4 regions of the Xanthobacter sp. DMC12 genome follow, and region 3 is predicted to be linked to each of the others. Evidence: predicted binding sites of a transcription regulator. Region 3 holds the regulator's gene; each other region holds the start of a gene.
What was found. Region 3 encodes LexA, which represses DNA repair genes until DNA is damaged. Its sites were predicted from a motif close to TGTTCNNNNTGTGTTCNG; they were not measured.
Positions count from the first base shown of each region.

Region 1: recA (recombinase RecA) is a predicted target of LexA. The motif match lies at 2,936-2,953, and genes of this name have one in related genera.
Region 2: uvrA (excinuclease ABC subunit UvrA) is a predicted target of LexA. The motif match lies at 3,940-3,957, and genes of this name have one in related genera.
Region 4: ACT535_RS07590 (PA0069 family radical SAM protein) is a predicted target of LexA. The motif match lies at 5,634-5,651, and genes of this name have one in related genera.

Region 1 covers NZ_JBQUYZ010000001.1:926,182-933,383, forward strand. The annotation lists gene alaS (alanine--tRNA ligase) at 1-1,489, opposite strand, end outside; gene recA (recombinase RecA) at 1,786-2,871, opposite strand; gene ACT535_RS04270 (glycosyltransferase family 4 protein) at 3,158-4,240, shown strand; gene ACT535_RS04275 (amylo-alpha-1,6-glucosidase) at 4,227-6,425, shown strand; gene ACT535_RS04280 (SDR family NAD(P)-dependent oxidoreductase) at 6,429-7,202, opposite strand, start outside.
Region 2 covers NZ_JBQUYZ010000001.1:484,884-492,085, reverse strand. The annotation lists gene ACT535_RS02115 (LysE family translocator) at 1-67, opposite strand, end outside; gene gyrA (DNA gyrase subunit A) at 105-2,864, opposite strand; gene ssb (single-stranded DNA-binding protein) at 3,210-3,767, opposite strand; gene uvrA (excinuclease ABC subunit UvrA) at 4,219-7,202, shown strand, end outside.
Region 3 covers NZ_JBQUYZ010000001.1:650,207-657,408, reverse strand. The annotation lists gene ACT535_RS02925 (ComEC/Rec2 family competence protein) at 1-689, shown strand, start outside; gene lexA (transcriptional repressor LexA) at 816-1,526, opposite strand; gene ACT535_RS02915 (molybdopterin molybdotransferase MoeA) at 1,683-2,897, opposite strand; gene moaC (cyclic pyranopterin monophosphate synthase MoaC) at 2,951-3,439, opposite strand; gene ACT535_RS02905 (DUF2147 domain-containing protein) at 3,560-3,982, opposite strand; gene trpC (indole-3-glycerol phosphate synthase TrpC) at 4,300-5,091, opposite strand; gene trpD (anthranilate phosphoribosyltransferase) at 5,088-6,122, opposite strand; gene ACT535_RS02890 (anthranilate synthase component II) at 6,144-6,761, opposite strand; gene trpE (anthranilate synthase component I) at 6,948-7,202, opposite strand, start outside.
Region 4 covers NZ_JBQUYZ010000001.1:1,647,470-1,654,671, forward strand. The annotation lists gene ACT535_RS07560 (glycosyl hydrolase family 18 protein) at 1-630, opposite strand, end outside; gene ACT535_RS07565 (exopolysaccharide biosynthesis polyprenyl glycosylphosphotransferase) at 642-2,057, opposite strand; gene ACT535_RS07570 (NAD(P)(+) transhydrogenase (Re/Si-specific) subunit beta) at 2,270-3,676, opposite strand; gene ACT535_RS07575 (proton-translocating transhydrogenase family protein) at 3,687-4,142, opposite strand; gene ACT535_RS07580 (Re/Si-specific NAD(P)(+) transhydrogenase subunit alpha) at 4,142-5,305, opposite strand; gene ACT535_RS07585 (aa3-type cytochrome c oxidase subunit IV) at 5,342-5,494, opposite strand; gene ACT535_RS07590 (PA0069 family radical SAM protein) at 5,897-7,042, shown strand; gene ACT535_RS07595 (VOC family protein) at 7,052-7,202, shown strand, end outside.

The DNA of each region.
Region 1 (7,202 bases), 280 kb from region 3:
ACGGGGTCTGGTTGAGCACCACGAGGCCGGTCTCGCCAGCATTGAGAGCCGCCACCTCGGCACCGTCGCGCACCAGCGCGGTGACCACGCCTTCCGCCTTCTCGGTATCGTAGCCGAGGAAGTCGGTGGCGCCCACCTTGTCGCGAAGGCCGAACCACAGCGTGTCGGTGGCCGCCTCGCCGGAGCCGGCCCAGTTGGCGCGGGCCTCGGCCTTCTGGCGCGCCATGGCCGCATCGAACGCCGCCGTGTCGACGCCGATACCGCGGGCGCGCAGGGCATCCTGGGTCAGGTCAAGCGGGAAGCCGTAGGTGTCGTAGAGCTTGAACGCGACCTCGCCGGGGAAGCTGGCGCCGGAAACGAGGCCCTGGCTCTCCTCCTCGAGGATCGAGAGGCCGCGCTCGAGCGTGCGACGGAAGCGCGTCTCCTCCAGCAGCAGCGTCTCTTCCGCCAGCGGCTCGGCGCGCACGATCTCGGGATAGGCCCGGCCCATCTCGCGCACCAGGATAGGCACGAGGCGGTGCATCAGCGGGTCCTTGGCGCCGAGCAGCTGCGCGTGGCGCATGGCCCGGCGCATGATGCGGCGCAGGACGTAGCCGCGCCCCTCGTTCGAGGGCAGCACGCCATCGGCGGTGAGGAAGACCGACGCCCGCAGGTGGTCGGCGATCACCCGGTGGCTCGCCTTCTGCGGGCCCTCGGGATCCACGCCGGTGAATTCGGCGACCTCGGCGATGAGGGCGCGCATGAGGTCGGTTTCGTAATTGTCGTGGGTGCCCTGCAGCACCGCCGAGATGCGCTCGAGGCCCATGCCGGTGTCGATGGACGGCCGCGGCAGGCCGACGCGCTCGCCGCCCGGCAGCTGTTCATACTGCATGAACACGAGATTCCAGATCTCGATGAAGCGGTCGCCGTCCTGGTCCGCCGAGCCGGGCGGGCCGCCGAAGATGTGCGGGCCGTGGTCGAAGAAGATTTCCGAGCAGGGGCCGCACGGGCCGGTGTCGCCCATGGACCAGAAATTGTCCGACGACGCGATGCGGATGATGCGGTCGTCGGAGAGGCCGGCGATCTTCTTCCACAGGCCGTGGGCTTCCTCGTCCTCGCTGTAGACCGTGACGAGCAGGCGGTCCTTCGGCAATTCGAAGGTACGGGTGACGAGGTTCCAGGCGAGCTCGATCGCGCGATCCTTGAAATAATCGCCGAACGAGAAATTGCCGAGCATTTCGAAGAAGGTGTGGTGCCGCGCGGTGTAGCCCACATTGTCGAGGTCGTTGTGCTTGCCGCCGGCCCTGACGCACTTCTGCGACGTCACCGCCCGCGAATAGGGCCGCTTCTCGACGCCGGTGAAGACGTTCTTGAACTGCACCATGCCCGCGTTGGCGAACATGAGCGTGGGGTCGTTATGCGGCACGAGGGGCGACGAGGCGACGGCCTCGTGGCCCTCCTTGACGAAGTAGTCGATGAAGCTCGACCGGATCTCGTTGACGCCGCTCATGTGCCGGCACTGTCCCTCGGAGGCCGGGCCTTGCGGCCGCCGGCTCTGGTGATCGCTGCGCGCGCCAGCGCCTCGGGCCAACCTCCGGCCACCCCTCGGGCGTCGCGCGGTCCCCTCGACCGTGGCGGCCGGCGGAACCGGGTTCGTTTAACGATGGGCCCGCCGCTTGTCCAGAAACGCGAGGGCGCAACACGAAGCTGGGCCCCGGACACATCACGCTCCTCGATAAAAACGGGCGGGCACCGTTAGGTCCCCGCCCGCCCTGTAACCGTCACGACGCACTCCGCATCCGCCCCTCAGGCGTCGGCAGCGGAGCCCTCGGCATCTTCTTCGGGATCGCCGGCGAGGATCTTTTCGGCGATGAGGCCGGCGTTCTGGCGGATGGCCGCCTCGATGCGCCCGGCGATCTCCTGGTTCTGCTTCAGGAAGGTCTTGGCGTTCTCGCGGCCCTGGCCGAGGCGCTGGCTGTCGTGGGAGAACCAGGCGCCGGACTTCTCCACCACGCCGGCGCGCACGCCGAGGTCAAGAAGCTCGCCGGTCTTGGAGACGCCCTCGCCATACATGATGTCGAACTCGACCTGCTTGAAGGGCGGCGCCAGCTTGTTCTTCACCACCTTCACGCGGGTCTGGTTGCCCACGACCTCGTCGCGCTCCTTGATGGCGCCGATGCGGCGGATGTCGAGGCGCACGGAGGCATAGAACTTCAGCGCGTTGCCACCCGTGGTGGTCTCGGGCGAGCCGTACATCACGCCGATCTTCATCCGGATCTGGTTGATGAAGATGACCATGGTGTTGGACTTGGAGATGGAGGCGGTGAGCTTGCGCAGCGCCTGGCTCATGAGGCGAGCCTGCAGGCCGGGCTGGTTGTCGCCCATCTCGCCGTCGAGCTCGGCGCGCGGAGTGAGGGCGGCCACCGAATCGACCACCAGCACGTCGATGGCGCCGGAGCGCACCAGCGTGTCCGCGATCTCCAGCGCCTGCTCCCCAGCGTCCGGCTGGGAGATGAGCAGGTCGTCCAAATTCACGCCGAGCTTACGGGCATAGACCGGATCGAGCGCATGTTCGGCATCGATGAAGGCACAGGTACCGCCGCGCTTCTGCGATTCGGCGATGGTGTGCAGCGCAAGCGTGGTCTTGCCCGAGGATTCCGGGCCGTAGATCTCAACGACGCGCCCCTTGGGCAGCCCGCCGATGCCCAGCGCGATGTCGAGCCCCAGCGAACCGGTGGGAATGCTCTCGATCTCAAGGGCTTTCCCCCCCTTACCGAGCCGCATGATGGAGCCCTTGCCGAAATGCCGCTCGATCTGCGAGAGCGCGGCATCCAGCGCCTTGGTCTTGTCCATGGAAGAACCTTCGACGAGTCGGAGTGTCGCCTGAGTCATCGCCGCGCTCCGGTGCGGGTGCAAGGGGAATTAAGAACGTGGCAGTTGTACCTGTTTTGTTCTAAGTTCGCAATATGTTCTCTTTCGTCCACAGCATGTGGATAACATTTCGTAACGCGGCGCGTCCCGCACACCTGCCCTAACGCCGAGCTGCCGCTTCGGCGCGGCCTTCTTTCGCAGGTGCGGTGAAACCCTGAGCCGGCCTGCCGCGTTCAGGCCGAAGAGCACGGGACAAGCGCCCGCATCCTCGGTTCACATCGCGCCGGCGACGCCGGAGGAGACACATATGCGCATCGCCCAGATCGCGCCGCTCATCGAGAGCGTGCCCCCGCGTCGCTACGGCGGAACCGAACGCATCGTCTCCTATCTGTGCGAAGCGCTGGTGGCGCAGGGCCACGACGTGACGCTGTTCGCCAGCGGGGACTCCCTGACTTCGGCGCAGCTCGAACCCATGTGCGAGATGGGCCTGCGACTGTCGCCGGGGCCGGTCGATCCCATCGTCTTCCACATGCTCATGCTGGAGCAGGTGCGGCGGCGCGCGGACGAATTCGACATCCTCCACGTCCATGTGGACGTGCTGCACTATGCGGTGCTGAAGGAGCATGCTCCGCGCACGCTCACCACCCTGCACGGCCGGCTCGATAGCGTGGCCGCCCACCGGCTCTATGCGCTCTATGACGAGTTCCCGCTGGTCTCGATCTCGAACCACCAGCGCAAGCCCATGCCGCCGGTGAACTGGGCCTCGACCATCTATCACGGCCTGCCGGAGACCCTGCTGCCGTTCAATCCCCAAGGCGGCGACTACCTCGCCTTCCTCGGCCGCATCTCGCCGGAAAAGCGGCCCGACCGGGCCATCGAGATCGCCGCCCGCGCCGGCCTGCCGCTGAAGATCGCAGCCAAGGTGGACCGGGTGGACGAGGACTATTGGGAGCAGAAGATCCGCCCCATGGTGGAGGCCACGCCCGGCATCGAATTCATCGGCGAGATCGACGAGCGGCAGAAGGCGCACTTCCTGGGCAATGCCAAGGCCCTGCTCTTCCCCATCGACTGGCCGGAACCCTTCGGGCTGGTGATGATCGAGGCCATGTCCTGTGGCACGCCCACCATTGCCTATGGCTGCGGCTCCGTGCCCGAAGTGCTGGAGGACGGCCTCACCGGTTACATCGTCTCCGGTCAGGATGAGGCGGTCGCCCGTGTTGCCGACCTCGATCGGCTTGATCGCGCCGCGATCCGGCGGACCTTCGAGAAGCGTTTTTCCGCCGGGCGGATGGCGCGGGACTATGCGGCCCTTTACGAGCGCCTCGCCACCCCCGCGAGCCCGCGCAAGAAGCGCGAGCTGGGCGCAGGAAGTCTGAATGTCTCCGTCTGACGCGGCGGCCCGGGTCGCCGGTGCAGACCCGCAGGAACCGGGCTATGCGATCGCGGCCAGCGCCTCACAGATCGAGGCGGTGCCGCGCACGCTCAAGCACGACGACACGTTCGCCGTGTTCGATGCCCATGGTGATGCCGTCCCCGGTCTGGCCAGCAACCACGGCCTGTTCCATCGCGACACGCGCCATCTCTCGCAATTCTTCCTCACCATCGATGGCGTGCGGCCCCTGCTGCTCGGTTCCACCGTGCGGGACGACAATGCCACGCTAAGCTGCGACCTCACCAATCCGGACCTGCCGGCCCGCAGCGGGCGGGACGAGCTGGCGCACGATCTCATCCATCTGCGCCGCTCGCGCTTCCTGTTCCGGGGCGCGTGCCACGAATGCCTCTCCATCCGAAATTTCGATGGCGAGACCCGCACGTTCGAGATCGGCCTGTTCTTCGATGCGGACTTCGTGGACCTGTTCGAGGTGCGCGGTTCCCATAGGGCGAAGCGCGGGCGCGTCGCGGTGCCGGTGGTCGGGGAAAGTCATGTGGGCCTCGCCTATCGCGGCCTCGACGCCCGCACTCGCACAACCCGCCTCGCATTCGCGCCGCGGCCCAGCGTGCTCGCAGCCGACCGGGCGCTTTACCAACTCACCCTCAAGCCCGGCGAGGGGTTCGTGATCTTCGCCGAAATCCGCTGCGACGGGGCCGAGCCGGAGCGCGATGCCCGGCAGGCCTTCCGGCTGGGACTGAAAGATATCCGCGCCGACATGCGAGCGCGGACCGCGCGCTCGGCCGGCGTTTCCTCCTCGAACGATCACTTCAATGAGGGACTGCGGCGGGCGGTCAGCGATCTGAACGTGCTCATCACCGACCTGCCGGAGGGACCCTACCCCTATGCGGGCGTGCCGTGGTTCTCGACCGTGTTCGGGCGGGACGCGCTCATCACCGCCTTCGAGACCCTGTGGCTCACGCCCTCCCTTGCGCGCGGCGTGCTGCTGCACCTCGCTGCCAACCAGGCCACGACCTTCGATCCTGAAGCCGATGCCGAGCCCGGCAAGATCCTGCACGAGGTGCGGTTCGGCGAAATGGCGGAGCTGGGGGAGGTGCCATTCCGCCGCTATTACGGCAGCATCGATTCCACCCCGCTGTTCGTGATGCTGGCCGGCGCCTATCTGGAGCGCACCGGCGATCTGGAGACGGTTCGCATGCTGTGGCCAGCCGTCGAGGCGGCGTTGGGCTGGATGCGCGAGCACGGCGACCGCGACGGGGACGGCTTTATCGAATACGGCCGCCGGCGCGGCGACGGTCTGGTCAATCAAGGCTGGAAGGACAGCCACGACAGCATCTTCCACGCGGATGGACGGCTCGCGAAAGGCCCCATCGCACTGGTCGAGGTGCAGGGCTATGCCTATGCCGCGTGGAATGCGGCGGCGGCCATCGCCCACGCGCTCGGCGCGCCGGCTGCGGCGGAGACCTACGCGGCGCGGGCACGGGACATGCGAACGGCCTTCGATGCCGCCTTCTTCGATCCGGCCCTGGGCACCTATGTGCTGGCGCTGGACGGCGACAAGGCGCCCTGCCGGGTGCGCACCTCCAATGCCGGGCACGCCCTGTTCGCGGGCATCGCCTTGCCGGAGCGGGCGGAAGCGGTGGCGGCGACCTTGATGACCAGCAGTTCCTTCTCCGGCTGGGGCGTGCGGACGCTCGCGGCGGGCGAGGCGCGGTTCAATCCCATGAGCTATCACAATGGCTCGGTGTGGCCGCACGACAATGCGGTGGTCGCGCTGGGGCTTGCCCGCTACGGCTTTCGGGCCGAGGCGGCGCGCATCTTCGAGGGGCTGTTCCGCGCCTCGGTCTATTTCGACCTGCGACGCATCCCCGAGCTGTTCTGCGGCTTCGCGCGCCAACGCAACAGGGGGCCGGTGGGCTATCCGGTCGCCTGCGCGCCGCAGGCCTGGGCAGCAGCGGCGCCGCTGGCGCTTCTGCAGGCGTCCCTGGGCCTCGGCTTCGACGTGGCGGAACGGCGGGCGGTGTTCGAGAGGCCCATGCTGCCGGAATTCCTCGATACGCTCACTCTCACAGGCCTCGCCGTCGCGGATGGGAAGATCGACGTGAAGGTGGAGCGGGTGGGCACCACCGCCGCCCTGTCGGTCATCGACCGCCAGGGCAACGTGGGCATCCGGGTGGAGGCGTGAGCGCTAAAGGGCGGCGTGGTCGCGCACCGCCTCCCCGAGCGCATCCTTGAGCGTCGCGAAGCGGGCGTCGAGCGCGAGCGGGTCACTGCGGTTGAGGGCGATCATCTGCGCCCGCGCCTCGCCGCCCCGCACCACCTCGAAGGCGTCGGACGCGATGCCGGCCACGACCGCCTCGGCCACCGCCTCGGCCGGCTCGCGGCTGAAGCCGACCTCCGGTCCGGCGCGGCTGCTGCGCATCATGGGCGTGTCAGTCGCACCGGGATAGACGGTGAGCACCCGCACGCCTTCCCCCGCCAGTTCCCGCCGCAGCGCCTCGTCGAAGCGCGCGAGCCCCGCCTTCGCCGCCGCGTAGGTGGCGTAGAACGGCATGCCGATGAGCGCGATGGCGGAGGTGATGTCCACGATCAGCCCCTCCCTGCTCGCGCGCAGCGCCGGCAGCGCCGCGCGGGTGAGGAGGATGGGCGCGATCAGGTCCACTTCGATCATGGCGCGGATGTCGGCTTCGCTCGTCTCCTCCAGCCGGCCGGCGCGCACGCCACCCGCGTTGTTGATGAGGATGTCGAGCCCTCCGAGCGCCGCCACCGCGCCGTCCAGCATGGCCGCCCGGGCGGTTGGGTCAGTCACATCGCCGGCGATCCCGTAGACCTCGGCACCGGTAGCCTTGAGCGCGCCCACCGCCTCCGCCAACACGTCCGGCCGGCGGCCGGTGAGCACGAGGCGCGCCCCCTCCGTCGCCAGCGCGGTAGCGATGGCACGGCCGATGCCGCTTGATCCTCC
Region 2 (7,202 bases), 170 kb from region 3:
GGCCCGGCGTCGCCCCCAGGGCAATGCAGGCGAGCACGAACAGGGCGAGGCTTTCGGCCGAGATCATCACTTGCGCTCCTCTGGCCGAAGCCCCCGCTCGCGGATCAGGCCTCCGGCGCGTCGTCTCCGGCGGCTTCCGCGCCGCCTTCGCCCGCCTCGCCCTCGGCGCCGGTATCCTCGCTGATATGCTCCACCGAGACCACGCGCTCGCCTTCCGCCGTGTCGAACACGATGACGCCCTGGCTGGCGCGGCCGACGATGCGGATGCCATCCACCGGGCAACGGATGAGCTGGCCGCCGTCGGTGACGAGCATGATCTGGTCGGCATCCTCCACCGGGAAGGAGGCGACGAGGCGCCCGTTGCGCTCGTTCACCGCCATGGCGACGATGCCCTTACCGCCACGGCCGGTGACGCGATATTCGTAGGACGAGGTGCGCTTGCCGTAGCCGTTCTCGGAGACGGTGAGGATGAACTGCTCCTTCGCGCCCATCTCTGCATAGCGCTCCTGGCTGAGCTGGCCGGAGCCGCTGGCCCCCTCTTCCTGCTCCACCTCGGCGCTCTCGCCCGCCTCGCCACGCAGGGCGCGGCGCATTTTGATGTAGGCGAGCCGCTGCTCGGCATCGGCATCCACATGGCGGATGATTGCCATGGAGATGACGCTGTCACCCTCCTCCAGCCGGATGCCGCGCACGCCCACGCTGTCGCGCCCCTTGAACAGGCGCACTTCGGTGGCGGGGAAGCGAATGCAGGCGCCGGCCGCCGTGGTGAGGAGCACGTCGTCCTCCTCCGTGCAGAGCCCCACATCGGCGATCGCCTCGCCGTCGGCCAGCTTCATGGCGATCTTGCCGTTGCGGTTCACCTGCTGGAAATCGGTGAGCGCATTGCGCCGCACGGTGCCGCCGGTGGTGGCGAACATGATCTGCAGGCGCTGGTTCTCGCCCTCGTCCTCGGGCAGCAGCACGACGGAGGTGATGCGCTCGTCCTGCTCCAGCGGCAGGATGTTGATGAGGGCCTTGCCGCGGGCCTGCGGCGCCGCCAGCGGCAGGCGCCACACCTTCATCTTGTAGACCTGCCCCTTGGAGGAGAAGAACAGCACCGGCGCGTGGGTGGAGGCCACGAACAGGCGGGTGACGAAATCCTCGTCGCGCGTCTGCATGGCCGAGCGGCCCTTGCCGCCACGCCGCTGCGCCCGATAGGTGGAGAGCGGCACGCGCTTGATGTAGCCGGCGTGGGAGACCGTGACGACCATCTCCTCGCGCTGGATGAGGTCCTCGTCCTCCAAATCGCCGAAGCCCTCGACGATCTCGGTCTTCCGGGGGGTGCCGAACTCCGCCTTGATGGCGAGCAGTTCGTCCCGGATGATCGCCCGCATGCGCGGCCGGCTGGCGAGGATGTCGAGATAATCGGCGATCTCGGCGGCGAGCTTGTCCAGCTCGTCGGCGATTTCGTCCCGGCCGAGGGCGGTGAGGCGCTGCAAGCGCAGGTCCAGGATGGCCCGGGCCTGCACTTCGGAGAGGCGATAGGTGCCGTCCTCCTTCAGCTTGTGGCGCGGATCGGCGATGAGGGCGATCAGCGGCGCCATGTCCTTGGCCGGCCAGTCGCGGCCCATCAGGGACTCGCGGGCGGTCGCCGGGTCGGGCGCGGTGCGGATGAGGCGGATCACCTCGTCGATGTTGGCGACCGCGATGGCGAGGCCCACCAAAACGTGCGCGCGGTCGCGCGCCTTGCGCAGCAGGAATTTGGTGCGCCGGCTGATGACCTCCTCGCGGAAGGCGATGAAGGCGGTCAGCACGTCGTGCAGGGTGAGCAGGCCGGGCTTGCCTCCGGAGAGCGCCACCATGTTCACGCCGAACGAGGTCTGCAGCAGCGTGAGCCGGTAGAGGTTGTTCAGCACCACGTCGGCCTGGGAGTCGCGCTTGATCTCGATGACCACGCGCATGCCGTCGCGGTCGCTCTCGTCGCGAATCTCGGAGATGCCCTCCACCCGCTTGTCACGCACCAGCTCCGCGATCTTCTCGATCATCGTCGCCTTGTTCACCTGATAGGGAATCTCGGTGACGATGAGGGCTTCGCGGTCCTTGCGGATGTTCTCGATGGCGACCTTCGCGCGCATCAGGATCGAGCCGCGGCCGGTGAGATATGCCTGTCGGATGCCGGTGCGGCCGAGGATCAGCGCGCCGGTGGGAAAGTCCGGGCCGGGCAACAGATCCAGCAGCGCCTCGGGCTCGAGCAGCGGGTCGTCCAGCAGGGCGACGGTGACATCGATGATCTCACCGAGATTGTGCGGCGGGATATTGGTGGCCATGCCCACCGCAATACCGCCCGCACCATTCACCAGAAGGTTCGGGAACTTGGCCGGAAGGACGCTCGGCTCCCTCTCGGTGTTGTCGTAGTTTTCCTGGAAGTCGACGGTTTCCTTGTCGAGGTCGTCGAGAAGGGTGTTGGTCACCTTCTCCAGGCGCACCTCGGTGTAGCGCATGGCCGCCGGGGCATCGCCGTCCACCGAGCCGAAATTGCCCTGACCGTCCACCAGTGGGAGGCGCATGGCGAAGGTCTGCGCCATGCGCACCAGCGCGTCGTAGACCGACTGGTCACCGTGGGGATGGTACTTACCGATCACGTCGCCGACCACGCGGGCCGACTTGCGATACTGCTTGTTCCACTCGTACCCGTTCTCGTGCATGGAGAACAGGATGCGCCGATGCACGGGCTTGAGGCCGTCGCGCACGTCGGGCAGGGCCCGGGCGACGATGACGCTCATGGCATAGTCGAGATAGGAGCGGGACAGCTCCTCCGTGATGGAAACGGGCCGGATGTCGGACGGCGGCTCGCCGCCACTCTTCGGCGTTTCGGAATCGGCCAAAAGTCAGCACTCGCATGGATTGGAAGGGCGCTTCCTTCTAGCCGATTCACCCTTCCGACGCCAGCAAAACCCCACCGGTTGGCTCAATTTTTCCCGTTATAAATCAATAACTTATGCGGAGCACTTTGCTAGGCGCCGCACATTTTGTCGCTTTTGCGTCAGAAGGGCCTGAAAAGGCATGAAAACCCGACCAGCGAACGACGCCGCGACGGGGCGACAGGGAACGCCACGCGTTCCCTCCACGTCGAGGCCCCGCACGCAGGAATGGACACTGCACGACCGGGCCGCGGCCGGGGTCACCGACGCTTCGCCCCGCCTCCACCGGCGCGACAGGCGCCGGCCGCCTCAGAAGGGGATTTCGTCGTCGAGATCGGCCGCGGGGCGACCACCACCCGAGCCGCCGCCCATCCCGCCGCCAGCCGGCGCCGGACGGCGCCCGCCGCCGGAACCGCCGCCGCTATAGCCGCCGAAGCTGCCACCGCCGCCACCCATGGGGCTGGCCGAGCCGAAGTCGGAGCCGCCGCTGTATTCGTCTGCTCCGGACCCGCCACCCTCGCGACCGTCGAGCAGCGTCAGCTCGCCACGATAGGGGCGCAGCACCACCTCGGTGGTGTAGGTCTCGCGGCCGTCCTTCTCATACTTGCGGGTCTCGAGCTGGCCCTCGATATAGACCTTGGAGCCCTTCTTCAGGAAACGCTCGGCGACGCCCACCAGATTCTCGTTGAAGATCACCACGCGATGCCACTCGGTGCGCTCGCGGCGCTCGCCGGAGGCCTTGTCGCGCCAGTTCTCGGACGTGGCAATGGACAGGTTGCAGACGCGGCCGCCGTTCTGGAACGACTTGACCTCCGGGTCGCGGCCCAGATTGCCGATCAGGATCACCTTGTTGACGCTGCCGGCCATCGCGCTCTCCCTCGTGCCGTAGTCCGTTTCTGGGCGCCACCGAAGATCGGCACGCCGCGAATCCCGCACCCTAGCGTCCCCGCCGGGCCACGCGACCCCCGGTGCGGCTTTATCCCCATGATGAACCGATGAACCGGCACGCTCTTCCGCGCGTATCACCTGAGGGATCAGATGTTCACGTTGTGTTCCTAGCCGACTTCCCCCAGACTGGCAAGGCCATCGGGCGCGCTCCATGCGAGTCGACGGCTCTTTTTGGGTGGCACCCTCCGGAGTTCTGATTATGTTCTCTTCCGCATCGCACAAGGTCCACTACATTTCCCTGAGTTCATGAGCACGTTCCTTGGCGCGCTGCGCGGCTTTCCAGCCGTCGGCGTGTTTGCCGCCGCAAGCGTGGCACGATCGTTCCTCAGGCCCCGACCCCTTTTTGCGCCGCAGGCGCCAGCGGATGTCCATGTCTGATCGCGCAGCCTCCCCGCGTCCCGCCCCCCGTCGCGATGCCCGCACCCTGTCGGTGCGCGGCGCGCGCGAGCACAATCTCAAGAACGTGGATCTCGAAATCCCCCGAGACAGCCTGGTGGTGTTCACCGGCCTGTCCGGTTCGGGGAAAAGCTCGCTCGCCTTCGACACGATCTATGCGGAAGGACAGCGGCGCTATGTGGAAAGCCTTTCGGCCTATGCCCGCCAGTTCCTGGAGATGATGCAGAAGCCGGACGTGGACCAGATCGACGGTCTCTCGCCGGCCATCTCCATCGAGCAGAAGACCACATCTAAGAACCCGCGCTCCACGGTGGGCACAGTCACCGAGATTTATGACTACATGCGCCTGCTGTGGGCGCGCACCGGCGTGCCCTATTCGCCGGCCACGGGCCTGCCGATCGAGAGCCAGACCGTCTCGCAGATGGTGGACCGCACCCTCGCGCTGCCAGAAGGCACGCGGCTCTTCTTGCTGGCGCCGGTGGTGCGCGGGCGCAAGGGCGAGTATCGCAAGGAACTCGCCGAGTGGATGAAGAAGGGCTTCCAGCGGGTCAAGATCGACGGCACCTTCCACGAGATCGCCGAGGCACCGGCCCTCGACAAGAAGTTCAAGCACGACATCGACGTGGTGGTGGACCGCATCGTCGTGCGCGCGGACCTCGCCCAACGCCTCGCCGACAGCTTCGAGACCGCCCTCGGCCTCGCGGATGGCATCGCGGTGGCGGAGTTCGCCGACGAGAAGGACGAGGCCGGCGATCCGCGCCGCATCATCTTCTCGGAGAAGTTCGCCTGCCCGGTGTCCGGCTTCACAATTCCGGAGATCGAGCCGCGGCTGTTCTCCTTCAACAATCCCTTCGGCGCCTGCCCGGCCTGTGACGGGCTCGGCGTGGAGCAGACCATCGATCCGGACCTCGTGGTGCCGGACAAGGCGCGCTCGCTGAAGCAGGGCGCCATCGCCCCCTGGGCCAAATCCACCTCGCCCTATTACGGGCAGACGCTGGATGCGCTGGCCAAGCACTACCACTTCAAGCTGAACGTGCCCTTCGCCGACCTGCCGGAGCAGGCGCGGGAGGTGCTGCTGTTCGGCTCGGGCAGCGAGAAGATCACCTTCCACTATGACGACGGCATGCGCGCCTATGAGACCTCGAAGACCTTCGAGGGCGTGGTGCGCAACCTCGACCGGCGCTGGAAGGAGACGGACAGCGACTGGGCGCGGGAGGAGATCTCCAAATACTTCTCCACCGTGCCCTGCAAGGTCTGCAACGGCTACCGGCTGAAGCCCGAGGCGCTGGCGGTGAAGATCGCCGGGCGGCACATCGGCGAGATCGGCGAGCTTTCCGTGCGCGGGGCGGCCGGATGGTTCGAGAACCTCCCGGCCCAGCTCACCGACAAGCAGAACGAGATCGCCGGACGCATCCTCAAGGAGATCCGCGAGCGGCTGCGCTTCCTGCTCGACGTGGGGCTGGAATATCTGACGCTGGCGCGGTCTTCGGGCACGTTATCGGGCGGCGAGAGCCAGCGCATCCGCCTCGCCTCGCAGATCGGCTCGGGCCTCACCGGCGTGCTCTATGTGCTGGACGAGCCCTCCATCGGCCTGCACCAGCGCGACAACGAGCGCCTTCTGGGCACGCTCAAGCACCTGCGCGACCTCGGCAACACGGTGATCGTGGTGGAGCACGACGAGGACGCCATCCTCGCCGCCGACCATGTGGTGGACGTGGGCCCGGGCGCGGGAATCCACGGCGGGAAGATCGTGGCACAGGGCACGCCGGCGGAAATCCTTGCCAATCCCGCCTCCCTCACCGGCCGCTATCTCACGGGCGAACTCAGCGTGGGCGTGCCGGCGCGGCGCAAGCCCAATCCGAAGCGCATGCTCAAGCTCACCGGCGCGCGCGGCAACAACCTGAAGAATGTCACGGCGGAAATTCCCCTCGGGCTGTTCACCTGCATCACCGGCGTGTCGGGCGGCGGCAAGTCCACGCTGCTGATCGACACGCTTTACAAGGCGGTGGCGCGGCGGCTGAACGGCGCCTCGGAGGCCCCTGCCCCGTTCGACAAGCTGGAGGGGCTGGAACACCTCGACAAGGTGATCGATATCGACCAGTCGCCCATCGGCCGCACGCCGCGCTCGAACCCGGCGACCTATACCGGCGCCTTCACCCCCATCCGCGAATGGTTCGCCGGCCTGCCGGAAGCGAAGGCGCGTGGGTATGGCGCCGGGCGCTTCTCCTTCAACGTGAAGGGCGGGCGATGCGAGGCGTGCCAGGGCGATGGCGTCATCAAGATCGAAATGCACTTCCTGCCGGACGTGTACGTCACCTGCGACGTCTGCAAGGGCAAGCGCTACAATCGTGAGACGCTGGAAGTCACCTTTAAGAACAAGTCCATCGCCGACGTGCTCGACATGACGGTGGAAGAAGGGGCGCAATTCTTCAAGGCCGTCCCCTCCGTGCGCGAGAAGCTGGAGACGCTGCACCGCGTCGGCCTCGACTATGTGAAGGTCGGCCAGCAAGCCACCACGCTGTCCGGCGGCGAGGCGCAGCGGGTGAAGCTCTCCAAGGAGTTGTCGCGGCGCGCCACCGGGCGTACGCTCTATATCCTGGACGAGCCGACGACCGGCCTGCACTTCCACGACGTGAAGAAGCTGCTGGAGGTGCTGCACGAGCTGGTGGAGCAGGGCAATTCGGTGGTGGTGATCGAGCACAATCTCGAAGTCATCAAGACCGCCGACTGGATTCTCGACCTCGGCCCCGAGGGCGGCGACGGCGGCGGCGAGATCGTGGTGGCGGGCACGCCGGAGACGGTGGCGGCCAGCAAGCGCTCCCACACCGGCCGTTTCCTCGCCGAAGTGCTCGCCCGCCGTCCGTTCGCGGACGGGCAGAAGGCCGGCGACACAAAAGGGTCAGCCAGGCCGGCTGAGCCGGGGCGGGGGAAGGCCGGTCGACGCTCTGCCTCGCCGGA
Region 3 (7,202 bases):
CGGCGGTGTCCGACTGGGTGGGCACGCTGCCGGGCGCCGACATCCGCGCCGCCTTCATCGGCACCGGGACGCTGCTGTGGTTCTCGCTCGCGCTGCTGGCCCTCTGCCTGCTGCGCGGCGTCCTCACCCTCGCGGCGCTGGTGCCCCTCGGCCTCGCCGCGCTGGTGGCGGGCGCGCCTCTGAAGCCAGACCTCCTCATAGCGCCCGATGCGCAGACGGTGGCGGTGCGGATGCCGGACGGGCGGCTTTCGGTGCTCGGCGCCTCCGGCCAGAAACTGCTGGTGGAGCAGTGGCTGACGCGGGAGGGCGACCGCCGCACGGCCGGAACGAAGGACCTCGCCGCCGGCTTCACCTGCGATCCGCTCGGCTGCACCGCGCCGCTGCCCGGTGGCGGCACCATCGCCATTTCGCGCCGCGCCGAAAGCCTGGAGGCGGACTGCCTGAATGCCCGCATGATCGTTACCCGCGATCCGCCGCCCAAGACCTGCCCGGCAGAGGTGCTGACCCCGGCGAAACTCGCGCGGACAGGGACGCTCGCCTTCACCCTCCGCGACGGCGCGCTCGTCGCCGAATCCAGCCGCAAGGCTGGCGTATCCCGTCCCTGGATGGCGCCGCTGCCGCCGGAACCCATATCCGAACCCGCCACCGCCGATGCCGGCGACCCTCAGGCGGATGCGACCGCGCCCTGATGGGGGGGGGCTTCAAGAGGCGTCGGGGTGAGGAGCAACGCCCTTGAGAAAAAGCGCAGGCGCCCGTTGAGCGTGGACCGCCGCGCCCCTCACCCCGTTCCGGATCTCCCGCAGGAGAAATAAGGATCAGTAGCGGCGCATCAGGCCTATGAGCCGGCCCTGGATGCGCACGCGGTCGGGCCCGAAGATGCGGGTCTCGTAGGCTGGATTGGCGGCCTCGAGCGCGATGGAGGCGCCCTTCTTGCGCAGGCGCTTGAGGGTGGCTTCCTCGTCGTCCACCAGCGCGACGATGATGTCGCCGGTATCGGCGCTGTCGCATTTGCGGATCAGCACCGTGTCGCCGTCGAGGATGCCGGCCTCGATCATGCTGTCACCGCGGACTTCAAGGGCGAAGTGCTCGCCCGAGCCCAGCATCTCGGGCGGGATGTTCAGCGTGTGGCTGCGGCTCTGGATGGCGGAGATGGGCGTGCCGGCCGCGATGCGGCCCATGACCGGCACCGAGACCACCTGGCCCGCCTCGTCGTCCTCCGGCACCGGACGGACCTTGCCGAGGCTGCCCTCGATGACCGAAGGGGAGAAGCCGCGCCCTGCGGACCGGGCGGAGGCAAGGCCCGGCGCCACGCTGTCGGGCAGGCGCACCACTTCCAGCGCACGGGCGCGGTTGGGCAGGCGGCGGATGAAGCCGCGCTCTTCCAGAGCGGTGATGAGGCGGTGGATGCCGGACTTGGAGCGCAGGTCCAGCGCTTCCTTCATCTCGTCGAAGGAGGGTGGGACCCCGGTTTCCTTGAGCCGCTCATGGATGAAGCGCAGAAGGTCATATTGCTTCCGAGTGAGCATTCCCTGGCCCCGTTCCTTGCACGCACCGCCCGGAAGCGGCGCTCTCGGCCGGTCCCGATTCCAAGCGCATCCAGCCCGGTGCGCCGCGAAACAAATCATGAACAGTCTTTATCTGTTCCTTTTGTGTTCCGCAAGTGGTGAAGGCCCCGTTAACGCTCAATCGTCGAAGGGAATAATCTCGCAGGGGTCTCCGACACGCCCCGCAGGCGCGAAGGGCGGGCGCACCAGAAGGCAGTCGGCGGCGGAGAGAATGCTCAGCATGGCGCTGTCCTGCGAGGCGCAGGGAATGGCGTGGATCGAGCCATCCGCCCGGCGGTCGAGAGTCGCGCGCATGAAGTCCCGCCGCACATCATTGGGTGGCAGGTCGGCCGCGAGGCGCGCCGGCACGGTCTCGGGGCCGGGGCGGGAATCACCCTGCAGAGCGCGGATGAGGGGGACGAGGTAGACCATCCCGCAGACGTGGGAGGACACCGGGTTGCCCGGCAGCCCCAGCACCCGCACGGCGCCGCGATGGCCGAACATCAGCGGCTTTCCGGGGCGCAGCGCGATCTTGTGCACCGAGAGGTCCACCCCCTCGGCCTTCAGCGCCGGGGCCATCAGGTCATGATCGCCCACGGAGGCGCCGCCGGAGGAGACCACGAGATCGAATTCGCCGGAGAGCGCCCGCGCCACCACGGCGCGGATGGCCGCGAGGTCGTCCTTGATGAGGCCGAGGTCGGTCACATCGGCACCGGCGCGGCGGGCGAGTTCGGCGAGGCCGAAGGCGTTGGAGACGACGATCTCGCTGTCGTTGCCGGTGCCCTGGCCGGGCAGCACCAGTTCGTCGCCGGTCTGCAGCAAGGCGACGCGCGGGCGGCGCGCGACCGGCACTGTCGCATGGTCCATGGCGGCGGCCAGCATGATGTCGCGGCCTGTCAGGCGCCGGCCGGCGAACAGGCCGGGTGCGCTTTCGGAAAAATCGCAGCCGCGCTTGCGCACGTTGCGGAGCGCGGCGGTCGGGGCGGTGGTGGTTATGGTGTCGCCCTCGCGGGTGACGTTCTCCTGGATCACCACCGTGTCGGCGCCCTCCGGCACCACGGCACCGGTGAAGATGCGTACGGACTGCCCGGCGGCCACAACACCCGCAAAGGGGCGCCCTGCGGCGGACTCGCCGATCACGGTCAGGCGGGCGGGCGTCTCGGCGATGTCGGCGCCGCGCACGGCGTAGCCGTCCATGGCCGACATGTCGGCGGGGGGCTGCGTGCGGCGGGCCGCGAGATCGCGCGCCAGCACCCGCCCGGCCGCCGCCTGCACCGGCACATCCTCGACGCCGAGCGCGACGACGCCCTCAGTGATGAGCGCGGTGGCCTCCTCGACGGTCATGAGCGCCATGGCGCGGCTCCCTCACTCTGCACGTGCTGTCGGGTCATGATGGCGGAAACGGATCAAGCCGCTCCGTCATCTGCGCGGAAATGGCCGCTGCGGCCGCCGGATTTCTCCAGCAGGCGGATACCTTCAATCCGCATGCCACGGTCGGCGGCCTTGGCCATGTCGTAGATGGTGAGGCAGGCGACGGAGACGGCGGTCAGCGCCTCCATCTCCACGCCGGTCTGGCCCGTCACCTTGGCGCGGGCGGTGACATGAAGGCCGGGCAGGGCGGGATCGGGGACAACCTCCACCTCCACCTTGGTCAGCATCAGGGGATGGCAGAGGGGGATCAGCTCATGGGTGCGCTTGGCGGCCATGATGCCGGCGATGCGCGCCACGCCCAGCACGTCGCCCTTCTTGGCGTTGCCGGAGAGGATGAGGTCCAGCGTCTCGCGCGCCATCGCCACGCGGCCCTCGGCCAGCGCCTCGCGGGTGGTCGCATCCTTGTCGGACACGTCCACCATGCGGGCGGCGCCCTGTTCGTCGAGATGGGTCAGGCTGGCCATGGAAGTCGCGGTCTTCCCCGGAATCGATCTGAGGTCGGGGAAGATGGCGTCCGCGGCGGCGCCTGTCCACCGCCGCAAGGGCAGGGCGGCGGAAAGGCTGTGTTGCCGGCGTTGGTTGGATCAGCGCAGGCGGGTCCAAGTCTGCGACTGGCAGAGCACCGACATCACGCACCCGCTCAGCTTCAGGGTATCGTCGCCCGTCAGCGTGATGGAGCCGGAATAGGTTTTGCCGTCTTCGGCATTGTAGATTTTGCCGCCGGTCCACTCCTTCGGTCCGCCGGTGAAGCCGGTCAGAAACACAAGGCCCTTCAGCGGCCGGTCACGCAGTTTCGTATCCTGGTTCTTGATGTCCTTGAGGTTCGGATCGGCCTTGAGGCCGTCCGACGACACGAGGCGTCCGCACAGAGACTTGCCGCATTGGGTGATTTCCACCTGGCCGTTCTTGGTGGCGGTCAGCCACTGGCCGGTGACATCCGCGGCAAGCGTGGGCGATGCCGCAAGGCCGACGAGGCCGGCAACGATGGCGATGAGACCCGTCCTCATTGTTTCCCCTTCCATTTCGGCCTCGTTGGCGGGCCGATGATATAATTAAGTACAAACTTACTAAGTGGGCAAGGCCGCCGGGCACATTCCTTTGCAGGGGGCACGGTCTGGGGCGTCGCGCCAAGCGGGGCCGGTAGGCTGTGGCTTATGGACACTGGTCAGGACGACCCAGCTCGGCGAAAGCCGCCCGCGCGCCCACGCCAAAGACGCGACGCGGGCACCGGCCGACGAACGCGACTTCACGTGTTCCTCCCAAAGTGCGGGCGGTCTCTGCAGACCCTCGCGCATTAAGGCGGAAATTTACGTATACGGCAACACTAACCCGCTATGAGCAGAGAGGTTGCGGATGCGACATCCTCCTGCCGCATCAGGCTCTCGCCCACCAGAATGGTGCCGATGCCCACCTGCGCCAGCCGGGCCACGTCGGCCGGCGTGAAGATGCCGCTCTCGCCGATGACGATGCGGTCCTTCGGCACGCGGGGCGCGAGGCGCTCGGAGGTTGCCAGCGTGGTCTCGAAGGTGCGCAAATTGCGGTTGTTGATGCCGATGAGCCGGCAGGGCAACGCCAGCGCGCGGTCCAGCTCGGCGTCGTCATGCACTTCCACGATGGCGTCCATGCCATAAGCGGCGGCCGCGTCGGCGAGGTCGAGGGCGAGGGCGTCGTCCACCCCGGCCATGATGATGAGGATGCAGTCCGCCCCCCAGGCGCGGGCCTCCGCCACCTGATAGGTGTCGTACATGAAATCCTTGCGCAGCACGGGCAGGCTCACCGCCGTGCGGGCGGCCTTCAGATAGTCCGGCGCACCCTGGAAGGAGGGCGTGTCCGTGAGCACCGACAGGCAGGTGGCACCGCCGCGCTGGTAGGCGCGCGCGAGGGACGGTGGGTCGAAGTCTGCGCGGATCAGGCCCTTGGAGGGGCTCGCCTTCTTGATCTCGGCGATGAGCGCAGTGCGGCCTTCGGACAGGCTCTGCTCGATCGCGCCCGCGAAGGGGCGCACGCGGGGGGCGCAGCGGGCAGCGGCCTCGATCTCGGCGAGAGGCCGGGCCTTCTTCGCGGCGGCGATTTCCTCGCGCTTGTAGGCCTCGATCTTGGTGAGGATGTCGCTCATTGCGCGGCCTCCGGGGCGAGAGAGGCGGAGAGGGTGACGAGCCGTTCCAGCCGGGCGCGGGCGGAGCCGGTGTCTAGGCTTGTCTGCGCCATGCCGACGCCGGCGGTCAAATCCTTGGCGCGACCGGCCACGACGAGGGCGGCGGCGGCGTTCAGCACCGCCACGTCGCGATAGGCGCCGGGGGCGCCGTCCAGCACGGCGCGCAGGGCCTCGGCATTGTGGGCGGCGTCCCCGCCCTTCAGCGCCTCGGCGGGCGCACGGGCGAGGCCCACATCCTCGGGATTGAGGGTGAAGGTGTGGATGCGGCCGTCTTCCAGCACGGCAATGTCGGTGCCGCCGGAGATGGTGATCTCGTCGAGCCCGTCCGAGCCGTGGACCACGAAGGCCTTCTCCGAGCCCAGCGCCTTGAGCACCTCGGCCAGAGGCACGATCCAGGATTTCGCGAACACGCCCACCATCTGCCGCTTCACGCCGGCCGGATTGGAGAGCGGACCGAGCAAATTGAAGATGGTGCGCGTGCCCATCTCCACCCGTGTCGGGCCCACATGCTTCATGGCCGGATGGTGGGAGGGGGCGAACATGAAGCCGATGCCGGCCTCGCCGATGCAGCGGGAGATTCCGGCCGGATCGAGATCGAGCCGCACGCCCAACGCGGAGAGCACATCCGCCGCGCCGGATTTCGAGGAGAGCGCCCGGTTGCCGTGCTTCGCCACCGGCACGCCAGCGCCGGCCACGATGAAGCTCGCGCAGGTGGAGATGTTGTAGGAGCCGGAGGCATCGCCCCCGGTGCCCACCACGTCCACCGCTTCGTCGGGGGCTTCCACGGTGAGCATCTTGGCGCGCATGACGGAGACCGCGCCGGCGATCTCCTCCACCGTCTCGCCGCGCACGCGCAGGCCCATGAGCAGCGCGCCCATCTGGGAGGGGGTCGCCTCGCCGGACATCATGCGATCGAACACGAAGGCGGCCTCGTCGCGGGAAAGGCTCGCGCCCGTGGCCACCTTGCCGAGCAGGGGTTTGAACTGGTCCATGGTGTGTCCTCAGCCCCCGTCTCAGCCCTTGGCCTTCTGCGCGTTGAAGGCGGCGGCGATCTCGAGGAAATTGCGGATCAGCGCGTGGCCGTTCTCCGAGGCGATGCTCTCGGGATGGAACTGCACGCCGTGGATGGGCAGGCTCTTGTGGGCGAGGCCCATGATGAGGCCGTCTTCGGTGTGGGCGGTCACTTCCAGGTCGTCCGGCAGGGTGTCCCGCTCGACGATCAGCGAGTGGTAGCGCGTCGCCTGGAAGGAATGGTTGAGGCCGCGGAAGACGCTTTTGCCCTCGTGCAGGATCTCGCTCATCTTGCCGTGCATGGGGGAGGGCGCGCGCACCACGTCGCCGCCGAACACCTGCCCGATGGACTGGTGGCCGAGGCAGACGCCGAAGATCGGCACCTTGTCTCCCGCCTTGGCGATGAGATCGAGGCAGATGCCCGCCTCGTTGGGGGTGCAGGGGCCGGGAGAGAGCACGATGGCGTCCGGCTTCTCGGCCAGCACGTCCTCCACGCTCACCGTGTCGTTGCGGTGGACGGTGACGGTGGCGCCAAGCTCGCCGAGATAATGGACGAGGTTGTAGGTGAAGCTGTCGTAATTATCGATCAGCGTGACCTTCGGAGACTTCGTGGCGGACATCTGGAACTCCGGCCCCGCGCCGCTTCAGCGGGAATGGCGGGTGTTAAGGCGAGGAATGACGGGCGGTCAATGGTGATGGGCCGCAAGGCGGTTCCCCGGACAAGCTCCAGCGCATCTGAAGCGCCGCTCCGGGGCGCGAGGCTGCTCCCGCTTCACCATCGCTCGCGACGTGTCCTCTCCATCCCCTCACTGACCCTTGCCGGCGCGGGCGGCGAAGCGGACGGCTTCCTCGCCGGCGCGGAACAGGGCCTTGGCCTTGTTTACGCACTCCTGGTGCTCGCTCTCGGGCACCGAGTCGTAGACGATGCCGGCGCCAGCCTGGACGAACATGCGCCCGTCCTTCACCACCGCCGTGCGCAGCACGATGCAGGTGTCCATCTCGCCATTGGCACCGAAGTAGCCGATGGCGCCGGCATAGATGCCGCGCTTGTCCTTCTCCAA
Region 4 (7,202 bases), 1.0 Mb from region 3:
CGCGGGCGAGCGGAGCATGGCCAACATCATGCCCACATAGGGGCCATTGCGTGGCTCGGCGCTGGCGAAGGCGCCCTCTCCGTAGGCGCCCACGTTCCAGCCGGCAAGGCTGAGCAGTGCGGGGCGCGGGACCGCCCGGCGCAGATCTGCCAGGACGGCCACCGCGCGCGCATCCTCGGCGCACGCGACGCGTCCGTCCGTGCGGGTGCAGGCGGGATTCTCGGTCTCATAGTCCAGGTCGACGCCATCCGCGCCGAGGTCGGCGACGAGCCGGGCCAAGGCATCGAAATTGCGGGCATCCCAGCCGAAATGCTTCCAGCCCCCGACCGAAACCAGCACCCGCACGGCCGGATGACGAGTCTTGAGCAGCGCGATGGCGTCCTTCAGCACCTGCCCGGAAAAGGGGAAGAGCAGCCCGGTGCCGGAGAGATCGAGATTGCCGGAATAGGCGAGGTCCGGCCTCGTGAATCCCAGCGCCACATGGGTGATGTAGCCGGGCAGCCGGGCAAGGCGCGTCTCGGCGGGATCGGTGGTGACGACCTCCGTCCACGAGGCGTGATAGGCGAGGAACGGACGGCCCGCAGCGGCGGCCGGCGACGCGGCGGCCGCCGACAAGACCAGGGCCAGCATCACCACAAGGGTCAGAAGACCGACGGACCGGCCATGCCCTTGGTGACGGTGAGCAGCATGATTCTGATATCGAACCATATGGACCAGTGCTCGATATAGAAGAGGTCGAGTTCGACGCCGCGCTCGGCCTTCTCCAGGGTGTTGATGCCCCCGCGCATGCCGTTGATCTGCGCCCAGCCGGTGATGCCCGGCTTCATGCGGTAACGCGCGACATACTGGCTGATGGCCTCATAGCGGACGTTGGTGGCGACCTTCATGTTCGGCACATGGGGGCGCGGGCCGACGACGCTCATCTCGCCGCGCAGCACATTGATGAGCTGCGGTAGCTCGTCGATGGAGGTGGAGCGCAGAAAGTTGCCGACCTTGGTGATGCGCGGGTCGTTCTTGCTGGTGCCCTTGGAGCCGTCGTCGGTGGGGTCGACCCGCATGGTGCGGAGCTTGTAGCATTGGAACACGCGGTTGTTCAGGCCCACGCGCGGCTGGCGGAACAGGATCGGCCCGGGCGAATCGAGCTTGATGGCGATGGCCGCGCCGATCAGGATCGGAGCAGTCAGCAGCAGGCCGATGGTGGCCACCACATAATCCTCCACCCCCTTCAAGAGGCCCAGCGAACCCTTCAGCGGCTGCTGCTGCACCTGGAGGGCCGGCTCGCCGGCGATGCGGGTGAGGTTGGCGTAATTGAGCGTGAAGCGGTCCGGGTCCAGCTCCACCACCACGTCGGCGGCGATCTGGTACATCTGGTTGGCGATGGCGCTGATGGCGGCCGGATCGTTCCAGCTCTTGGCGACAACCACGATATCCACCGGGTTGTGCTTCACATATTCCAGAAGGTCCTTCATGCCGCCGAGCACCGGCAGGCCGTCGGGTCCGGGCGGCGGCAGGGGCGCCCCCTCCTCGTGGCTGTCATCGAACAGGGCGACGAAGCTGAGAAGGCCGGTGTCGCCCTCCTCCTCCTCATAGCGCCGCACGAGGTCGCGGGCGCGGCCGAGATCGCCGATGGCCACCACATTGCGTCGCAACACCTCGTGGGTCTGCACCAGCGCCATGCCGATGCGCACCAGGACGAGGCGGCCGAAGATGAGCATGAGCGTGGTGACGACGCCCCAGCCGAACAGCGCCCACAGGTTCGTCTGGCCGATGGGGATCAGCGCGTAATAGCAGATGGCGATGACGGCGCCCGCGGGCACCACGCCGACGCCGATATGGCCGATCTGCCGCAGCGGACGGACATAGTGCTCGACCCGGTAGCCGCGGCCGATCTGCAGCACCTGCACATAGATGAAGATGCCGAACGCCCAGAGGATGGCGAGCTGGCTCCACGACAGGAATTCCCAGCGCAGGTGCGCAATGATGGCGCCGAGCGCCGCCATGACGACGTCGCACGACAGGACGAGCCGATTGACCAGTCCGTGGGTCCAGCGTGTCATCGTCCCCCGATCCCCGCAGTCGCCTTCCGAATCCCAAGCGTCACGGTATGTGCTTCTGGTTAAGAAGTGGTGGGCAGTCAAGGATATGGAACAAATTGTGGCGGTTTGGATCTATTGCCCGGCTCCCGATCCCCCGCCTCGGTCACCACAACGCAGAAGCCGCCGGACCTTGCGATCCGGCGGCTTCCATCATGCTCGAACTCAGTGTCTCGTCAGTGGCCGAAGGCCTTCACCACGTCTTCGGTGACCTTCTTGGCGTCGCCGAAGAGCATCATGGTGTTGTCCTTGAAGAACAGCTCGTTCTCGACGCCGGCGTAGCCCGCCGACATGCCGCGCTTGATGAAGAGAACGGTCTTGGCCTTCTCCACGTCGAGGATGGGCATGCCGTAGATGGGCGACTGCGGGTCGGTCTTGGCCGCCGGGTTGGTCACGTCGTTGGCGCCGATGACGAAGGCCACGTCCGCCTGGGCGAACTCGGAGTTGATGTCCTCGAGCTCGAACACCTCGTCGTAGGGCACCTGGGCCTCGGCGAGCAGGACGTTCATGTGGCCCGGCATGCGGCCCGCCACGGGGTGGATGGCGTACTTGACCTCGACGCCCTCCTCCTTGAGCAGGTCCGCCATCTCGCGCAGTGCATGCTGAGCCTGGGCCACCGCCATGCCGTAGCCGGGCACGATGATGACCTTCTCGGCGTTCTTCATGATGTAGGCGGCGTCGTCCGCCGAACCCTGCTTCACCGGGCGGGCTTCCGCCTGGCCACCGCCGCCGGCCGCCGCGGCGTCACCGCCGAAGCCGCCGAGGATGACGGAGATGAAGGACCGGTTCATGCCCTTGCACATGATGTAGCTGAGGATGGCGCCCGAGGAGCCCACAAGCGCACCGGTGATGATGAGCGCCGTGTTGCCCAGGGTGAAGCCGATGCCGGCCGCCGCCCAGCCCGAGTAGGAGTTCAGCATCGACACCACGACGGGCATGTCTGCGCCGCCGATCGGGATGATGAGCAGGCCGCCGAGCACCAGCGACAGCAGCGTGATGATCCAGAACAGCGTGATCGAGCCGGTGAGCACGAACGCGACGATGAGGATCAGCAGCAGCAGCGCGAGGCCGCCGTTGATCAGGTGGCGCGCCGGCAGCATGATCGGCTTGCCGCTCATGTTGCCGTTGAGCTTGGCGAAGGCGATGATCGAGCCGGTGAAGGTGATCGCGCCGATGGCGACGCCCAGCGACATCTCCACGAGGCTTGCCCCGTGCAGGTGTCCGGGATCGCCGATGCCGAAGGCGCGCGGTGCATAGAGCGCGGCCGCGGCCACCAGCACGGCGGCGAGGCCGACGAGCGAGTGGAAGGCGGCGACCAGCTGCGGCATCGCCGTCATGGCGATCCGCTTGGCCACCACCGCACCGACGCCACCGCCGATGCCGATGCCGGCGAGCACCAGCACCCAGCCGATCCCGTCGGACGGCGGGGAGAGGGCCAGCGTGGTGAGGATGGCGATGCCCATGCCCACCATGCCGAACAGGTTGCCCTGCCGGGAAGTGGTGGGGTGGGAGAGGCCCCGCAGGGCCAGCACGAAGAGAATGCCTGCAACCAGATAGAGCAGGGCAGCGAGGTTCGCGGTCATGTGCCTCGCCTCACTTCTTCTTGGAGTACATGGCGAGCATTCGGCTGGTCACCATGAACCCGCCGAAGATGTTCACCGAGGCAAAGATGAGCGCGACGAAGCCGAAGATGCGCGCGCCCCAGGCGTGGCTGGAATCGCCCACCGTGGTCACGCCGACGGCGAGCAGCGCGCCCACGACGATCACCGACGAGATGGCGTTGGTGACGCTCATCAGCGGGGTGTGCAGCGCCGGGGTCACCGACCACACCACGTAGTAGCCCACGAAAACCGCGAGCACGAAGATGGAGAGGCGGAACACGAAGGGGTCGATGGCCCCGCCGGTCGCCGCGTGGGCCGCAGCGCCGAGGGCGGTGGCGGCCTGGTCGGCGTAGGCCTGCGCGGCCATGGCTGCATCGCGCGCGACGTCGGCGGCGATGCGGGCTTGAACGGCGGCGTCCGCCGCGGACTGGGCTGTGGCGGGATTCATCAGGCCGCTCCCTCGCTGGTCGCTGCGGGATTCTTGGGTGCGAAGTTCGGATGCACGACGGCGCCGTCACGGGTGAGGAGCGTGGCCTTCACCAGCTCGTCGTCCCACTTGACGGCCAGCGCCTTCGACGCCTTGTCCACCATCGTCTCGAAGAAGTTGAACAGGTTCTTGGCGTAGAGCGGCGAGGCCGAGGCGGCGATACGGCCCGGCACGTTGAGGTGGCCGACGATCTTCACGCCGTTCACCTCGACCACCTGCCCCGCCACCGCACCGGCGACGTTGCCGCCGCGCTCGACCGCGAGGTCGATCAGCACGGAACCCGGCTTCATGGAGGCCACCATCTCCGCCGTCACGAGGCGCGGCGCGGGCCGGCCCGGGATCAGAGCGGTGGTGATGACGATGTCCTGCTTCTTGATGTGCTCGGCGACGAGCGCAGCCTGCTTGGCCTGGTACTCCGCCGACATGGGCTTGGCGTAGCCGGCCGCGGTCTCGGCCTGCTTGAACTCCTCGTCCTCCACCGCGACGAACTTTGCGCCCAGCGAGGCGACCTGCTCCTTGGCGGCGGGCCGCACGTCGGTGGCGGTCACGATGGCGCCGAGGCGGCGGGCGGTGGCGATGGCCTGGAGGCCCGCGACGCCGGCGCCCATGACGAAGACGCGGGCGGCCGGGACGGTGCCGGCGGCGGTCATCATCTGCGGCAGCGCGCGGTTGAACTCGGCGGCCGCGTCGATCACCGCGCGATAGCCGGCGAGGTTGGCCTGCGAGGAGAGCACGTCCATCACCTGCGCACGGGTGATGCGGGGCATCAGCTCCATGGCAAAGGAAGCAATCCCGGCATTGGCCATGGCGGCGAGCGCCGCGTCATTGCCGTAGGGATCCATGATGGCGAGGACGAGGGCGCCCGGCTTGTACGACGAAAGTTCGGCTTCCGTCGGCCGGCGAACCTTCAGTACGACTTCCGCGCCGTTCAGCGCGTCAAACGCCGACGGGGCGATGGTGGCGCCTGCCGCCACGAAGTCGGAATCGAGAATGCCGGACTTCACGCCCGCGCCGCTCTCCACGGCCACGGATGCGCCCAGTGCGACGAGACGCTTCACCGTATCCGGGGTCGCGCCAACCCTCGGCTCGCCGAGATCGATCTCGGCGGGAACAGCGATTTTCATTTCTTGAGGTCTCCGGTGCTCCGGCCGCTCAGCGGTTCAGAGGAGGAAAATCCACATCAGGACGAGGATGGCAGCAACGCCGATGGTGCCCCACTTGGCGAGGGCAGTGAACATCGCGTAGGTGCGCTCGTGCTCGGGATAATCGTTACCGTCTGCCGTGGCGTATTCGATCGTGGCGTGTTCAGCCATCTTATCCCCCTGCTCCTAAGCGTCTTCTGAGGCCTTTACCGGAGATGGGAATGTCTGGCAACTGCCTTTTGGTGTACAGTATACCAGATTAAACGATGCAGGCCGCTAGTCCCCCGTGTGTCTGTCGGCGCGGGCCAGATGTTCTTGTTATGTTCCGGTTTCGATGCTAGCTTTTTAAGCATGAGCCCCGCATCTGATTCCCACGGCCCGCGCACTGCCGCCCCGCCCGTTCCGGGGGGACCAATTGCCGCGCCGATCGCTTCCTCCCTGAAGGCCGAATCCAGGGCGGGTTTGCCCAAAGCCACTCCCGCCAAGGCCGCCCAGCCCAAGGCGGCACCGAAGGCTTTTGCCGGCGACGCCCGTATCGCCTCGCCGCCGGTGAAGACCCGCTCCGAGCGCATCATGGGCCGCCTCGCCGAGGAGCGGAGCGCGCCGCCCCCTGCCCTGCCACCCGCGCTGGACGGAGAGACCGGGACCGGCGTCGAGACGGAAAGGCGGCGCGGCCGCGGGGCCGTTTCCAACGCCGCCGGGCGCTTCGAGCCGGCCGCCCGGGTGCTGTTCGACGACGGCTGGCAGACGCTGGAAGATCTGCCGCCCTTCCGCACTGAGGTGACGGAGGAGCGGGCCCGCACGGTCATCACCCGCAACCAGTCCCCCGACATCGCATTCGACCGTTCCATCAATGCCTACCGGGGCTGCGAACACGGCTGCATCTATTGCTTCGCGCGGCCGACCCACGCCTATCACGGACTGTCCGCCGGGCTCGACTTCGAGACCAAGCTGTTCGTGAAGCCGGACGCCCCGGAACTGCTGGCGCGAGAGCTGGCGCACCCGTCCTACAAGCCGCGCGTGATTGCCATGGGGACCAATACCGATCCCTACCAGCCCATCGAGCGGCGCTACGAGCTGACCCGCCGTATTCTCGAGGTGCTGGCGGACTTCGGGCATCCGGTGGGCATCGTCACCAAGTCGGCGCTGGTGGTGCGCGACATCGATATCCTCGGACCGATGGCGGAAAAGGGCCTCGCCAAAGTCGCCATCTCCATGACCACGCTCGATCCGCACCTGTCGCGGACCATGGAGCCGCGCGCCGCCAGCCCCCATGTGCGCCTCGGCACCATCCGCCGCCTCGCCGACGCCGGCATTCCCACCGCGGTCCTCACCGCACCGCTGATCCCGGCGCTCAACGACATGGAGATCGAGCGCATTCTCGATTCCGCCAAGGCCGCGGGCGCGTCCGAGGCCGGCTATGTGATGCTGCGCCTGCCGCTCGAGATCGCCGACCTGTTCCGCGAATGGCTCGTGGCACATTTCCCGGACAAGGCCCGCCACGTTCTCAATCTCATCCGCCAGATGCACGGCGGCAAGGATTACGACTCAACCTTCGGCAAGAGGGGGCGGGGGGATGGTCCTTATGCCTGGACGGTAGGCCGCAGGTTCGAGATCGCCGCCCGCCGCCTCGGCCTCGCCGGCCGCGGGCTGAAGCTGACCACCGACCACTTCCGCCGTCCGAAGCAGCCGGGCGAGCAGCTCGACTTGTTCTCTTGAGGAGCCGGCATGACCGCACCCGATCTCAGGCTTCACCTCGTCACGCTCGGCGTGTCCGATCTCTCGCGCGCCGCCGCCTTCTATCGGGCGCTCGGGCTCGAGGAGAGCAAGGCGGGAGAAGGGGAAGCCGGCAACGTCGTCTTCTTCCGCGCGGGCAATG